One region of the Clavibacter nebraskensis NCPPB 2581 genome, then DNA from elsewhere that is predicted to be linked to it. Evidence: predicted binding sites of a transcription regulator. Region 1 holds the regulator's gene; the other holds the start of a gene.

What was found. The regulator HspR, encoded in region 1, represses chaperone genes until heat shock. The targets are predictions, from matches to a motif close to AAGTTGAGTCNNNNNGACTCAACTT.
Region 2: the regulator HspR is predicted to act here: its motif matches at 3,097-3,121, upstream of CMN_RS10185 (Hsp20/alpha crystallin family protein).

Annotation. Positions count from the first base shown of each region.
Region 1 is NC_020891.1:71,244-78,953, reverse strand. It holds gene CMN_RS00385 (2'-5' RNA ligase family protein) at 1-10, shown strand, start outside; gene CMN_RS00380 (BLUF domain-containing protein) at 413-832, shown strand; gene CMN_RS00375 (hypothetical protein) at 913-1,551, shown strand; gene CMN_RS00370 (helix-turn-helix domain-containing protein) at 1,551-1,787, shown strand; gene CMN_RS00365 (YdeI/OmpD-associated family protein) at 1,819-2,259, opposite strand; gene CMN_RS00360 (class I SAM-dependent methyltransferase) at 2,312-3,547, opposite strand; gene CMN_RS00355 (heat shock protein transcriptional repressor HspR) at 3,544-3,999, opposite strand; gene CMN_RS00350 (DnaJ C-terminal domain-containing protein) at 4,019-5,035, opposite strand; gene CMN_RS00345 (nucleotide exchange factor GrpE) at 5,156-5,824, opposite strand; gene dnaK (molecular chaperone DnaK) at 5,821-7,692, opposite strand.
Region 2 is NC_020891.1:2,163,253-2,170,962, forward strand. It holds gene CMN_RS10160 (NADP-dependent oxidoreductase) at 1-28, opposite strand, end outside; gene CMN_RS10165 (NmrA family NAD(P)-binding protein) at 194-1,138, opposite strand; partial or broken gene CMN_RS15335 (MarR family winged helix-turn-helix transcriptional regulator) at 1,443-1,751, opposite strand; gene CMN_RS10175 (SDR family oxidoreductase) at 1,851-2,543, opposite strand; gene CMN_RS10180 (hypothetical protein) at 2,673-3,023, shown strand; gene CMN_RS10185 (Hsp20/alpha crystallin family protein) at 3,146-3,604, shown strand; gene CMN_RS10190 (GNAT family N-acetyltransferase) at 3,679-6,180, opposite strand; gene CMN_RS10195 (lysine N(6)-hydroxylase/L-ornithine N(5)-oxygenase family protein) at 6,177-7,547, opposite strand; gene CMN_RS10200 (pyridoxal phosphate-dependent decarboxylase family protein) at 7,544-7,710, opposite strand, start outside.

The DNA.
Region 1 (7,710 bases):
CGCGCGCTGACCCGCGGATCCGCGGCGCGGCGGGCCTCTCACCCTCGCCTCACCCGGGGATCACCCGCGATTCGCGCACGAGGTGTCCCCCTAAATGAGGACCGACGACGTAGAGTCGTCTCAGCACAGCGGGTTCCCCCCGATGCCGCCGTGCGAATGGATACCCGACGAGCGCCCCCGCGCGTCCCCCCGCCCACGGGGCAGCTCATCAGATCCCTCCGTGCTCCGACCCGAACGGACGCGGCAGCAGCAGGAGCCCGACGCGCGCCGTACCCGCGGACGCGTCGGGCTCTTGTGCGCCCGCCCGGGCATCGCACGACGTGCGGCACGGATCGCGATGTCCGACCCGCGCGTCCCGTCCCCGTCGACGACCGCGACGCGCCAGGATGGAGGGACGGCTTGAGGGGGATCCATGCGCACGACCGTCTACACCAGCACCGCCACGCGACACATGACCGGCGAGGACCTCGCGGAGCTCCTCGCCCAGTGCATCCGCAACAACGAGGAGGCCGAACTCACCGGCCTGCTGCTCCACCGCGACGGGAGGTTCATGCAGGTGCTCGAGGGCCCGCACGACGCGGTGGAGTCGGTGTACGCCGCCATCGAGGCGGATCCCCGGCACACCGACGTGCGCCTGCTGCTCGACGAGGAGATCCCCGCCCGGCAGTTCCCCCAGTGGTCGATGGGCTTCCGCACGGTGGACGACGCGACGCTCCGCCAGCTCCGCGGCTACGACGACTTCCTCGACAAGCCCGCGTCCGCCGAGGCCCGCCCCGACGCTCCGTCCCGCGCCCGCTGGCTCCTGGAATGGTTCCGCACGCACCCGGTGTGATCCGCGCGGGCCTCGACACGGGGCCGGTGCGCGTGCCACCATATCGACATTCGTTGTAACGATGATCGATGGGACACATCATGGGACGCTCACCCCTCGCCGGCACCGGCTCCGCCGCTCGCGTCTCGCGCGGCGTGCTGTGGTCGGCCCTCGCGATCGCCGTGCTCGTGCTGCTGGCGGTGGCCGCGGCGGCCGTCGTGAGCGCGGTGGAGACCCTGCGCACCGGTGTCGTGCACACGTCGCTCGAGATGCGCGGATCCCTGCCCGCCGAGGCCGACGCCGGCCCCGCCGACCTCCGCTCGGGCGCGTACCGCACGGCCGAGGTCGCGGTGGGCGAGCTGCCCGGCGGGATCGTGGCGTTGCACGTCGCCCGCATCGCGCTGGACGCGTCCGTGGGCATCGCCCTCGCGGGCACGGTCGCGATCCTCGCCCGCCGGCTGCTCCGGCCGGATCCGCTCGCCCGCCGCCTCAGCCTCGTGGTCACGCTCGCGGGCGGGACCGTGATGATCGCGGCACTGCTCTCGCTCGGCGCGCGCACGGGCGTGGCCTGGATGGTCGGCGACGCGCTCAACGACCCGGACGTGGGGCTCGACGGCTTCTGGCCGGTCGTCGCGGAGGTCGACGGGTCGACCATCGCGCTCGGCTTCGCCCTGATGATCGTCGGGCTGGTGGTCGAGCACGGCGAGACCCTGCAGCGCGACACCCGCGGCCTCGTCTGATGGGCGCCGACGACGACGCCCCCACCGGCGTCCACTGCCGCCTCGACGAGCTGCTCGCCGCGCGCGGCATGACGCTCACGAGGCTGAGCGCGATCGTGGGCGTGAGCCAGGTGAACCTCTCGGTGCTGAAGAACGACCGCGCTCGGGCGATCCGCTACTCGACCCTCGTCGCGGTGTGCCGCGCGCTCGAGTGCGAGATCGGCGACCTGCTGGTGCTGGATCCGCCGGCGGCCTGACGCGCTCGACCCGGACGCACGCCGGGCCGCCTCAGCCGCGCAGCGCCGCGAGCGCCTTCTCGACCCGGCGCGCGCGGGTCTCGTCCGTCTTCGCCTCGCCGATCGGGTCCACGAGGGCGCGCTGCCGGCTCGACGACAGCGCGCGGAACGCCTCAGCCAGGGCCGGATCCGCGGCGAGCGCGGCGGCGACCTCCTCCGGCACGACGGCCTCGCGCGGCCCGACGTCGAGCTCGATGCTCACCTCGACCTCGTCGTCGGCCGCGACGCGCGACGCGGCCCGATGGGCGGCGCTCAGCGGAATCAGGGACCGCCCGCCCATGGCGCCGACGCTCGTGCGGTACGTGTAGCCGGCCACGGTCACCACGACGGCGGGGCGCTTCCCCGCCCCCAGCTCCTCGAGCGCCTCCGGGGGCACGGGGAGACCGGTCGCGTCGACGCGGGCCTGCATGACGCGGGTGCGGAAGGTGGGCATGACGGCTCCTCGGCGAGCGGGCGCGGCCCGGGCGGCCGCGGTGGACCCGAGGCTAGGCCCGCGACTCGGGCTTCGTCGAGACGGCGACCGTGAACTTCGCGTTCCGGCCCGCCTCGCGCGTCGGCCCGACGATGCGCGTCAGCTGCGGCCGGTAGCCGAGCGGGCTGTTGTAGACGGTCCAGAGCTCGCCGCCGGGGCGGAGCATGCGGGCCGCCGCGGCGAAGAGGCGCGGCGCGAGGCCCGCGTGCACGGTGGCGCCCGTGTGGAACGGCGGGTTGAGGAGCACGAGGTCGGCGGATCCGTCGGGCACGGCGGATCCCGCGTCGTCGCGCACCACGGTCACCCGCTCGGCCATGCCGTTCGCGGCGACGGTCGCGCGCGCCGAGTCGACGGCCGCCCACGACTGGTCGGTCGCGATGACGCGGATGCCCGGCCGGGCGAGCGCGACGGCCGACGCGATGACGCCCGTGCCGCAGCCGAGGTCGACCGCGACGCGGGCGTCGGCGGGCAGGTCGGCGAGGAGGGAGAGGAGGAAGCGCGTGCCGATGTCGATCTTCGAACCGGCGAAGGCGGCGCCGTGCGCGCGCACCTCGAGGCCGAGGTCGGGATGGGACTCGCGGCGGGGGTACTCGTCGGAGGCGGCGTCGCGCACAGGTCCGCGCGCCACGAGGATCCGCGACTTCTGCCGCGCGAGCGTCGCGTGCACGTCGCCGAAGCGGCGGCGGAGCACCTCGGTCATCGCGGGCGTCATGTGCTTCACGCGGCCGCCGGCGAGCACGGTCACGTCGTCGGCCGCCGCCCGGGCGACCACGCCGGCCCACTCGTCGAGCGCGTCGAGGCTGCGCGGCAGGCGCGCGACCACGACCCGGGCGCCCGCGGCGAGCGCGTCGTCGAGGCCGTGGTGCCGGAGTTCAGCCCGCTCGCCGATCAGCTCCGCGTTGAGGTCGAGCGCGGTCTCGGAGGCGAGGGCGTCCTGGTGCACGCGGATGCGGAGGGGATCCGCCGCCCCGGCACGCCGCAGGGCCGCCGCGGCGCCGAGCGCGAGCGCGCCGTACTGGTCGCCGATCACGACGAGCCCCTCGGGCCGGACGGGACGGCCCGCAGCGGATGCGGCGTCGAGCAGCGCGACCAGCTCGTCGAGGAGCAGCCGGTCGGCCGCGTCCACGGCGAACAGGTTCTCGGCCTCGACGTCGGGCCGGCGGCGCAGCGCACCGAGGTCGAGCAGGTCGTCGGCGGCGACTGCGGTGGCGGGTGCGGTGGCGGGTGCGGCGTCGGGAGCGTCGCTCACCGCGCGTCGCGTCCGGAGCCGTCGCGGTCGTCGCCCGGCATCGCGAGCGCCGCCCGGTACAGCACGACCTCGGTCTGCCGCGAGGGCCGCACGCCCGCGCGCAGCGACACCACGTCGCCGTCGCCGCGGGCCGCGAACACGCGGCGGCCGGGCCGCGACAGCAGCTCGTCGGCGAGCGCCGACTCCAGCTGGCGGACGCGCCCGCGGAGCTCGGACACCTGGTTCTCGAGCTCGAGGATCCGCGCGATGCCCTCCAGGCTCACGCCCTCCGCGCCCAGCCGGGCGACCTCCCGCAGCTGCACGATGTCGCGCATCGAGTAGCGGCGGCTTCGCCCGGCCGTGCGGGTGGGCGACACGAGCCCGAGGCGGTCGTACTGCCGGAGCGTCTGCGGGTGCATGCCCGACAGCTCGGCCGCCACGGAGATCACGAAGACGGGGGCGTCCTCGTCCATCGTGTCGCGGGGATCCACGTCAGCTCCTGGCCCGCTCGATGAGCTCGCGGCGCGGGTCCTCGTCGGGGCCCGAGCTCGCGAACGCGTCGAGCGCCACGCGCTGGGCGTCGGTGAGGCGGGACGGCACCGCGACCTCGATGCGCGCGAGCAGGTCGCCCGTGCCCTTCGGGGTCGTGACGCCGCGGCCCTTGACGCGCAGGACCTTGCCGCTGGACGTGCCCGGCGCGACCTTCAGCCGCACCGGGTCGCCGCCGAGCGTGGGCACCTCGATGGTCGCGCCGAGCGCGGCCTCGGGGAACGTGACGGGCACGTTGACCCGGAGGTTCAGCCCGTCGCGCTCGAACACGGGGTGCGGTCGCACGTGCACCGTGAGGATGATGTCGCCGGACGCGCCGCCGTCGCCCGACGGCTCGCCCTTGCCGGCGAGGCGGATCTTCTGCCCGTCGGAGACCCCGGCCGGCACGCGCACCGTGAGCGGGCGGCCGTCGGAGTCCTGCAGGCGCACGACGTCGCCCTGCACCGCGGTGAGGAAGTCGATCGTCGTGGACGCCGTGACGTCGCGTCCCTTGGTGGGCGCGCCGTATCCGCGGTAGCCGCCGGTGGACTGGCCGAAGCCGCCGTTGCCGAACATGCCGCCGAGGATGTCCTCGAACCCGCCCTGGCTGTACTGCGGCTGGCCGGAGCCGAACCCGGCCGTGCGCCGCCCGCGGCCGCCGGCCTGCTGGCCGAACATGCCGCCGAACACGTCCTCGAACCCGCCCGCCTGGCCGCCGCCGGCACCCGGGGCGGTGAAGCGCGCGCCGGATCCCATGGCCCGCATCTGGTCGTACTCGCGGCGCTGCTCCTTGTCGGCCAGCACGGCGTGCGCCTCGCTGATCTCCTTGAAGCGCGCCTCGGCCGACGGATCCGGGTTGCTGTCCGGGTGGTACTGCCGCGCGAGCTTGCGGTAGGCCTTCTTGAGGTCGGCCTCCGAGACGTCCTTGGACACTCCGAGGACCTTGTAGAAGTCCTTGTCGAACCAGTCCTGGCTGGCCATCAGACGCCTCCCTTCTTCGTCGTCTCGTGGTGGGGGCCGCACGACCCGATCCGGGCGCCCGCGCGTGCGGACGCCCGGACCGGGGTGGGTGCAGCCGGATCGATGCTGCGGTTGATGGCGCTACTCCGGCTTGTCGACGACGACCTTCGCGGCCCGCAGCAGCGTCTCGCCGATGTAGTAGCCACTCTCGACGACGTCCGCGACGGTGTCCACCTGGACCTCGGGGTTCGGCTTCTGGAAGATCGCCTCGTGCACCTGCGGGTCGAAGGCGTCGCCTACGGCGCCGACCTTGACCAGCCCGATGCGCTCCACGTTCGTCCGCAGCTTGGCGACGATCGCGGTGAGCGGTCCGCCCTCCGCGAGGTCGCCGTGCTTCTCGGCGCGATCCAGGTCGTCGAGCACCGGGAGGATGCCCTTGACCACGTCGCCGACCGCGCGCTGGCGCTCGATCTCGCGGTTGGCCTCGGTGCGCTTGCGGTAGTTGGCGTATTCCGCGGTGACGCGCTTCAGGTCCGCGAGGTGCTCGGAGTCGCCCTCGACGGGCTCGTTCCGGGTCTTCTCGATGAGGTCCTGCAGCTCCTCGTCCATGGGGTCGGTCGTCTCGACGTCGGGGCCCTCGGCCTCGACGAACGCGCCGTCGACGCCGGGGACGGAGGCCGCCTCGGCAGCGTCAGCAGCCTGAGCGTCGGACCCGGCCGGGGCCGAGGAGGCCGACTGCTCGGCCCCCTCGCCCTCGGGCGTGACGTCGTCGGGCCCGCGGCCCTCGCCGTTCGCGGTGTCCTCGGTCATCGGTCGGTCTTCTTGTCCTCGTCGTCCTCGTCCACGACCTCGGCGTCGACGATGTCCTCGTCGTCCTTCTTCGCCTCGGACGCGCCCTCGGGGGTCTCGCCCGCGGCCTGCTCCTGCTGGCCCTGCGCGTAGATGGCCTCGCCGAGCTTGGTCTGGCTGGCGGACAGCTTGTCGAACGCGGTCTTCACGGCATCCTCGTCGTCGCCGGCGAGGGCGCTCTTCAGGCCGTCGACGTCGCCCTGGACCTCGGACTTGACGTCCTCGGGGAGCTTGTCGTCGTTCTCCTTGATGAGCTTGTCGATCGAGTAGGCGAGCTGCTCCGCGTTGTTGCGGACCTCGGCCTGCTCGCGGCGCGTCTTGTCCTCCGCCGCGTGCTCCTCGGCCTCGCGCACCATGCGCTCGATGTCCTCCTTCGCGAGCGAGGATCCGCCCGTGATGGTCATCGACTGCTCCTTGCCGGTGCCCTTGTCCTTGGCGGACACGTGCACGATGCCGTTGGCGTCGATGTCGAAGGTGACCTCGACCTGCGGGATCCCGCGGGGCGCCGGCGCGATGCCGGTGAGCTCGAAGGTGCCCAGGTTCTTGTTGTCGCGGGTGAACTCGCGCTCGCCCTGGAAGACCTGGATCGCCACGGACGGCTGGTTGTCGTCAGCCGTGGTGAAGGTCTCGCTGCGCTTGGTCGGGATGGCCGTGTTGCGCTCGATGAGCTTGGTCATGATGCCGCCCTTGGTCTCGATGCCGAGGCTCAGGGGGGTGACGTCGATGAGCAGGACGTCCTTGCGCTCGCCCTTCAGCACGCCGGCCTGGAGCGCGGCGCCGACGGCGACGACCTCGTCCGGGTTGACGCCCTTGTTGGGCTCCTTGCCGCCCGTGAGCTTCTTCACGAGGTCGACGACGGCGGGCATGCGGGTGGATCCGCCGACGAGGACCACGTGGGCCACGTCGCCGACCGAGACGCCGGCCTCGCGGATGACGTCCTCGAAGGGCTTGCGGGTGCGCTCGAGCAGGTCGTTCGTGAGCTCCTCGAACTTGGCGCGGGTCAGCGTCTCGTCGAGGTTGGCCGGGCCGTTCTCCGTGAGGGAGAGGTACGGGAGCTGGATCGAGGTGCTGGTGGAGGAGCTGAGCTCCTTCTTCGCCTGCTCCGCGGCCTCCTTGAGGCGCTGCTTGGCGATCTTGTCGTTCGAGACGTCGACGCCCGTCGACTCCTTGAAGCGCTTGACGAGGTGGTCGACGATGCGCTGGTCCCAGTCGTCGCCGCCGAGGCGGTTGTCGCCCGCGGTGGAGCGGACCTGGATGGTGCTGAAGTCGTCGTCCTTGCCCACCTCGAGGAGGGAGACGTCGAACGTGCCGCCGCCGAGGTCGAAGACGAGGATGAGCTCGTCCTCCTTGCCCCGGTCGAGGCCGTAGGCGAGGGCCGCCGCGGTGGGCTCGTTGATGATGCGGAGCACGTTGAGGCCCGCGATCTCGCCGGCCTCCTTCGTGGCCTGGCGCTCGGCGTCGTTGAAGTACGCGGGGACGGTGATGACCGCGTCGGTCACCGAGTCGCCCAGGTACTGCTCGGCGTCGCGCTTGAGCTTGCCGAGGATGCGCGCCGACAGCTCCTGCGACGTGTACTTCTTGTCGTCGATCGCGACGGTCCAGTCGGTGCCCATGTGGCGCTTGACGGACGAGATGGTGCGGTCGACGTTGGTGACGTTCTGGCGCTTGGCGGTCTCGCCGACCAGCACCTCGCCGTCCTTGGTGAACGCGACGACGGACGGCGTGGTGCGCGCGCCCTCGGCGTTGGCGATGACGGTGGGCTCTCCGCCCTCCAGGACCGAGACCACCGAGTTGGTGGTACCCAGGTCGATTCCTACTGCACGAGCCATGGGGTGTTCTCCTTCTAT
Region 2 (7,710 bases), 970 kb from region 1:
GCTGCCACTGGATGCTGCGTGCAGTCATGGGACTCCTTGCGTTCTCGGGGTGCGGGCGGTCGGACGGCCGGCCCGCGGCGCTCGTGGCGCACCCCCACCCTCCCACCGCCGTCTGGATGCCGCGCCCAGCGAGCCATGGCCTCGTGACGGGGCGACCGGGCGCGTCGCCCGGCCGCCACGATCCCCGGCGCGCCTACGCGGCGGTGGTCGCGCCCCGCGCGGCGACGTGCGCGGCGAGCACGTCCCGCACGCTCGTCCACTCGATCGCGCCGAAGCGCTCGCGGTCGACGTGGAGGAGCTCCGCCTCGCCGCTGTACATGCTCACGAGGTACTGCATCCCCTGCCAGGCCGGGAACGTCTCCTGCTCGTCGCGGCCGACGCGGCGCACGGCCTTGCTCGCGGTGGAGAGGACGCCCGTGGATCCCGCCCACTGCAGCGAGAAGGGCGTGCCCGTGACCTCGGTCATGATCCGCGCGAGATCGCGGGCCGTGACCCGGTCCCCCGCCACCTCGACCACGCGGGGCGCGTCGTCGTCGAGGGCGACCTGCGCCGTCACACCGGCCGTGTCGTCCTTGGTCGTGAAGTCGAGCACCTGGTCGGCGGACGACCAGTAGAGGACGCGGCGGCGGTCGAACAGCACGATGGGCGCCTGCCCCGTGAGCATGTCCGCGAAGGCGCCGACGAGCACCGAGGTCGCACGGACGGGGGCCGCGTCGAGGTCGGCCGCGAACTCGCGCCGGAGCTCGAAGTTGCGGTTGCTGCCGGGCGTGACCCGGCGGTAGTCGGAGGAGTAGTCCGAGGGGATGAAGCGCGGCACGCCGGCCGCGACGGTCGCCGCGAGGAGCGCGCGCTGCGCTCCCACGATCACGGCGCGGGCGCCGCTCACGGCGGAGACGACGACGCGCGCCCCGGCGACGGCCCGGATCAGCGCCGCCCGGTCGGTGTAGGCGGCCTCGACGATCTCCACGCGCGGGTCGTCGCCCCACGCCTCGGTCGCCGCGGTGCTGCCGGGCCGGGTGAGGACGCGGACTCGGGCGTCCCGGGCGAGGAGCTCGCGGACGATGCGGCGGCCGATGTCGCCGGTGGCGCCGGCCACGACGACAGGACCGGGTGCGGATGCGGGGGTCGAGGTGCTCATGCGGGTTCTCCATCTGGGGGTGGGTGCGGCGCGCCGGGCGGCGCGAACGGTGGGGGGCGGCGACGGGCTGCTCGAGGCGCTCCGCGTCCGCGTGCTCGGCGGCGGGGCCCGCGGGCGCGCCCAGGCCGAGCGCGACGCGGGCGAGGAGCCGCCGGAGGGCCGTCCGCTCGTCGGCGGCGAGGTCGCGCATCAGGGACTCCTCCACGTCGTGGAGGGCCACGCGGGCCGAGTCGAGGAGCGCCCGGCCGGCGTCCGTGGCCACGACCTGGCGGATCCGCCGGTCGCTCGGGTGCGGCTGCCGCTCGACGTGCCCGCGCTCGGCGAGCGCGTCGATCACGTAGGTCATCTGCGTCTTGTCGATGCCGAGGCGCTGCGCGAGCGCGAGCTGCGACGTCGGCTCCTCCGTGGTGATCGCGACGAGCACCTGGTACCCGCGCGGTCCGCCCGGCACGTCGGCCACGGCGGTCTGCGCGGTGCGCACGAACCCCTGGTAGACGGCCTGGATGGACCAGCCGAACTGCGTCTCGATGCCGCCGGAGCCCCAGTCGATGCCCGACGCGTCGACGTCAGGACCGGCGCTGTCGCGGTCGCGGTTCGGGGTGGATGAGGTCATGCCGAGATCGTATCTCTAAAAGATCGTCTTGTCCAAAGATGATCTTCACATATGCGCATCCGGATCCTCAGGCAGGCCGTGCGGCCGCCCTGACGCGGATCAGCCCCCGAACGGCCGCAGCGACACCGACTCGAGCGTGCCGTCGCGCGTCTGGTCGACCACGAGGCGCACGGCGCGCGCCACGGAGGCGGGCTCGAGGTAGCGCGTCTCGTCGTACTCGCCGCCCTCCTTGGCACGGAGCTCGCGCTGCATGTCGGTGGCGACGCGGCCCGGGTGCACGCTCGAGACACGCACGCCGTGCGGGCGCTCCTCCTCGCGCAGGGCGTCGCCGAGCGCGCGGAGGGCGAACTTGGATCCCGCGTAGACGCCGCCCGTGGGGTTGGCCGTGAAGCCGGATCCGGAGTTCACGAGCACGACCTGCCCCTGCGCCGCCCGGAGCGCGGGCAGGAGCGCGCGCGTGACCTCGGCGACCGCGAAGACGTTGACCTCGAACACGCGGCGCCACTCATCGACGGGCGTGGTCGCGACGGCGTCGCCGCCGATCACGCCGGCGGAGTGCACGAGCACGTCGAGGCGGTCGAGTTTGGGCACGAGGTCCGCGAGCCCGCCCGCGGCGAGGTCGGCGGCCCAGCCGACCGCGTCGGGGAGCGAGGCGGCGAGCGCGTCGACGGCGTCGCGGTCGCGGCCGTGCACGATCACGCGGTGGGTGCGGCCGAGGTCCTGGGCGACGGCGCGGCCGATGCCGCGGGTGGCTCCCGTGACGAGGGCGACGGGGCGGGCGTGGTCGGTCATGGATCCTCCTGGGTCGCGGTCCTCCAGGCTACCGACGGCATCCGGACACCCCGTCGGGCGTGCTCCAGGGCATGACGTAGCGTGAAGGGACCCGCCTCCGAGCGGCCCGCCGCCCGAGAGGATCCGCCCGTGCACGCCCGCTTCCCCGCCAGCCTCGAGGTGCTGCGCCAGGAGGCCCGCGACGAGCTGGACGCCGTGATCGAGCACCGCTGCCGGAACGGCGACGACCCGTGGGAGGTGATCCCGCAGCTGCCCACCGTGGACGAGCACGTGGTCGCGACCCTCCGCCAGGACGCGCTCGAGGCCGACGGGATGGCGGAGGAGCTCGCCCGCGTGCACCACCCGGAGACCGAGCCGGGCGTCGTCGCGCGCTTCGAGTACCGGCTGCTGCGCGGCATCGCGCTGGAGCACCCGGACCTGTCGAGCGCCGTCTGGACGCTCATCGGGCGCATGGAGCGCGACCTCCGCCGGCGCTCCTGAAGAGGTGGTGAGAGCCGCATTCGCCCTCGGCGAACGGCTTGGCACTCCCCGGGACCGAGTGCTAATCTCGCCGTAGTTGAGCCGAGGGGGCTCAACCCCACAGATCATCAGAGGAGTCGAGCATGAACATGACCTTCGATCCGTTCCGCGAGCTGGACCGCGCCATGGGCGCGCTGGCCGAGACCCGCCAGGCGAACCGCCCGATGCCCATCGACCTGCACCGCGAGGGCGACACCTACGTGCTGGCCGCCGACCTCCCGGGCATCGACCCGGGCTCGGTCGACATCGACGTGGACGGCCAGCTGCTGACCATCCGCGCCGAGCGCACCCTCGCCGGCGACCAGAACGTCCGGTGGCTCACCCGCGAGCGCGTGGCCGGCACGTTCCTCCGCCAGCTGACGCTCGGCCAGGGCATCGACACCGAGCGCATCTCGGCGCACTACGCCAACGGCGTGCTGAGCGTCACCATCCCCGTGAGCGAGCGGGCGAAGCCGCGCAAGATCGCGGTCACGTCCGACGAGCCGCAGGGCCAGGAGGGCCGCACGCTGACGGTGGAGCAGGGCGCGCACGCGGCGAGCTGATCCCTACCGGCACTTCGAGGAGCCGTCGTCCGCATCCGCGGGCGGCGGCTCCTCGTGCGTCCGGGCGAGGAGCGTCAGCCGATGCGCGGCCGCAGCCCCCGGTGGATCGCGAGCGGGTTCCGCAGCGACCCGTGGATCTGCATGACCGGCGCCTGCAGATCGACCATCCGCCGGTTGTCGCGCAGCTGCAGCCGGTTGAGGCACGAGCGGTCGAACGACGGCGCGAAGAGATCGAACCGCGCGATGCGCTCCGCGAGCTCCGGGTGCGCGCGCTCGTGGTCGGCGAGCGCCTCGGCGGCCACACGCCACAGGCCGTCGGCGCCGAGGTCGTCGCGGTCCTCGAGGAGCGCGGCGGCGAAGCGGAGGAAGCCGTCCATCACGTCGGTGAAGACCGTGAGGGTGCGCTCCTCCTCGGGGATGTCGAGGCGGATCCGGCGCACGTCCTCCGGCAGCTCGCGCTCCATGTCGAAGAGGGCGACCTCCTCGGCGATGTCCTTCATCAGGACGCGCACGACGACGTGGTCGCGGAGCACGAGGATCACGTTCTCGCCGTGCGGCATGAACGCGAGGTCGTGCGCGATCAGGGCGTGCGCGAGCGGCACGAGGTAGGCGTCGAGCCAGCGGCGGATCCACGCGGCCGCGCCGATGCCGGACGCGTCGATGAGCGCGCCGAGCACCGTCTCGCCGTGCGCGTCCACGTGCAGGAGGCTCGTCATGCTCATCAGCCGCTCGCCCTCCGCGAGGCCGGGCACGGGCGACTCGCGCCAGAGCGCGGACAGCATCTTCCCGTGGGAGTGGCCGGGCGGCAGAGCGGACTCGACCCGCTCGTCGCGCACGCCGACCGCGGCGACCTCGCGGAGGATCCCGAAGCCGAGCCGCGCGAACTCCTCATCTCCCGCGACGAGCGCGTGCACCCAGTCGTTGATCGCCGGCGTCACCGCCATGTACGCCGGCGAGAGGCCGCGCGTGAACCCCATGTTGAGGATCGACAGCGACGTCTTCACGTAGCAGCGGTGAGGGCTCGTGCGGTTGGCCCACGTGCGGATGGACTGCTGCGCGCCGTACTCGTCGTCGCCCGTGCCGAGGAGCACGATCTCGCGCCGGGCGACGAGGCCGGCGAACGTCACCGTGACGACGTTCTCCCACTGCCACGGGTGCACCGGCACGAGGATCCGCGCGGCGGGGTCGACGCCGAGCTCCTCCATGCGCGCGCGGAAGCGGGCGCGGGCGGGCGCGCCGAGCTCCGCGTCGAGGAACGCCTCGCGGTCGAGCCCCGCGATCGCGGTGAAGCGCGCGAGGCGCTCGTGCACGGCCAACCAGAGGATGCACACGTCCTGGCCCGCCTCGGGCGCGTACCGGTCGTGGTCGTCGAGGTCGAAGCCGATGCGGCCGTTGGTGGCGACGAAGCACGGGTGGCCCTCGTCCATCGTCGACTCGACCACGGCGTACGACGCCGTGAGGAGGCCGCGCGCGTCGGGCACGTCGCGGAGGCGGGAGAACGCGGCGGCCGAGAGCGTGCTCTGGATCTCGTCGAGGTAGACGGGCAGCACCTCGTCGGTGATGCCGAGACGGTCGCGAAGGTCGAGCACGAGGTCGGTCGCGTCGAGCTCGGCGGGCCGGCCGTCGACCGTGCGGCGGATGCTCGCCTCGTCGACGTCCCAGTGGTCGAGCTCGAGGATCCGCGCCCGGTACGCGTACGCGCTCCGGCCGTCGGCGCTCGCGACGCGGTACTCGGCCCAGTCCCTCGGGTCGTGCGGGCGGCGGGGCGCGCCGGGCGGCCGCTCCGGATCCACGCGCTCGGGCTCGATGAGCACCTCGTGGGCGAACTCGGCGAGCGCCTTCCGCACGAGGTGCCGGGTGGCCGGCGCCCACACGTCGGGACGGAGGTGCGCGGCCCGGTGGACACCGGGATCCGGCTCGGCGGTCCTCGACGCGGCAGCCGGCCGGGTCTCGGTGTGGGCGTCGAGGGGGTGGTCGTGGGTGAGGGTCATGGCGTGTCCGTCCGTCGGAGTGGCGTGCAGGAGGGCGTCGTCGCGCGTGGCGACGCTGAGGAGCGCGTGCTTCGTGCCGAGGTCGACGACGCGGAGCGGCCGGAAGCCGACGAGCTCGTTGAGGCGTTGGATCCGGGTGTTGCGGACGTCCGGCTCGACGACGAGGCGCCGCACGGCCGGATCCCGCAGCAGGTGCGCGACGACGTGGCGCATCACCGCGGTCGTGAACCCGGGCAGCGGGTCGCCGGCCGGCGGGGCCACGAGCAGGTGCATGCCGCGGTCACCGGGGAGCGGGTCGAGGTGGGCGCCGATGGGGTCGTCCGCCGGGTCGTAGGCCTCGACGAGGAACGCGGGGGCGCCGTCGTGGAGGCCGATCCAGGCCTCGCGCCGCGGATCCGCCGCGATGGAGCGATACTCGGCGCGCACGTCGTCGAGGCTCGCGTGCTCCATCTGCCAGAAGCGGGCGCGGGGCGTCGTGACCCAGGCGTGCACGAGGGCGGCGTCGGCGTCCGGGTCGAGCGGGCGGAGGTCGAGGGCGTAGGCGCGGGACTCGATGGCGGGCGCGTCGACGGCCGAAGCGCTCACGCGAGCACTCCCGATCCGGCCGCGGGCAGGTCGTCGGGCAGCCCGAACTCCTGGAACGCGATCCGCTCCTCCACGGCGTAGTCCTCGCGCCCCGTGATCGCCCGGAGGATCCGCGAGTTGCGGTGCGCGGTCATCCCGAGGTCGGGTGCGACGAAGCCGTGCGTGTGCACCTCCGCGTTCTGCACGAAGAGCGTGCCGGCGTCGTCGACCGTGTGCTCGCGCGCCACGTCGAGCCGGCCGCGCGCGTCGCGGTGCACGCGGTCGCCGAGCCCGTCAAGGATCCGCGGCGCCTGCGCGTCGTAGCCGCTCGCCATGATCACCGCACCCGTCGGCCACTCGCGCTCGGCGCCCGTCTCCGCGTGCCGGAGCCCGAGGACCGCGCCGCCGTCGGGCGTCGCGCGCGCCGAGACGACCTCCGCGTTGGTGAGCAGCCGAGTCGGCACGCCGGATCCCGCGTCGCCGCCGGCCGCGAGCCGCCCCTCGGCCCGCAGCGCGTCGAACGCGAGCCGCTTCCGGTAGAGCGCGTGGAAGATGTCGTCGATGAGCTCCGAGTCGATCCCCTTGTAGAGGCTCCGCTGCTCGCGCAGCAGCACCTCGCGCGCGTCCGCAGGCAGGCCGAAGAAGTGGTCGCTGTACTCGGGGCTCGTCATCTCGAGCGTGAGCCGCGTGTACTCGAGCGGGAAGAACCGCGGCGAGCGCGTGATCCAGTCGAGCCGGTAGCCGCGGGAGTCCACGTCCTCGAGGAGGTCGCGGTAGATCTCGGCGGCACTCTGCCCGCTGCCGACGACAGTGATCGCCTCCCGCTCCTGCAGCGCGTCCTTGGCGCCGAGGTAGCCGGAGCTGTGCACGACGCCCGGGAGGTCGCGCACCGCCACGGGGAGCCAGGGCGGCGTGCCGACGCCGACCACCAGGTTCCGGCCGCGGTGCACGTGCGCGGTGCCCGCCGCGTCGATCGACTCGACGACGTACGCGCCGTCCGCGTCGTCGAACGACACCGCCTGCACGTCGCGATCGAGCTCGATGCCGCGCGCCCGCTCCGACGCCCACCGGCAGTACGCGACGTACTCGCTGCGCAGCACGAAGAAGTCCTCGCGGATGTAGAAGGAGTACAGCCGCCCGGTGTCCTTGAGGTAGGCGAGGAACGAGAAGCGCGAGGTCGGATCCGCGAGCGTCACGAGGTCGGCGAGGAACGGCGTCTGCAGGTGCGCGGTCGGCAGCATCATGCCGGGGTGCCAGTCGAAGCGCGGCTTCCGCTCGAGCACGACGAGGTCGAGGTCGAGGGGGTCCGCGAGGCAGGCGAGGCCGAGGTTCGCGGGGCCGAGGCCGATCGCGACGACGTCGTGGATGCGGTCGGGGGTGGCGCTCATCGGCCGGCCTCCGCGGGAGTCGTACGCGCCGTCTCGCCCAGCCCGGCGTCGAGCGCGTCGCCCGCCGCCACCACCATCCCGAGGATCTCCGCGATGTGCGCGTCGGTCGTCGCCGGGTTGAGCAGCGTGAGCTTGAGGTGCGCGCGCCCACCCACGCGCGTGG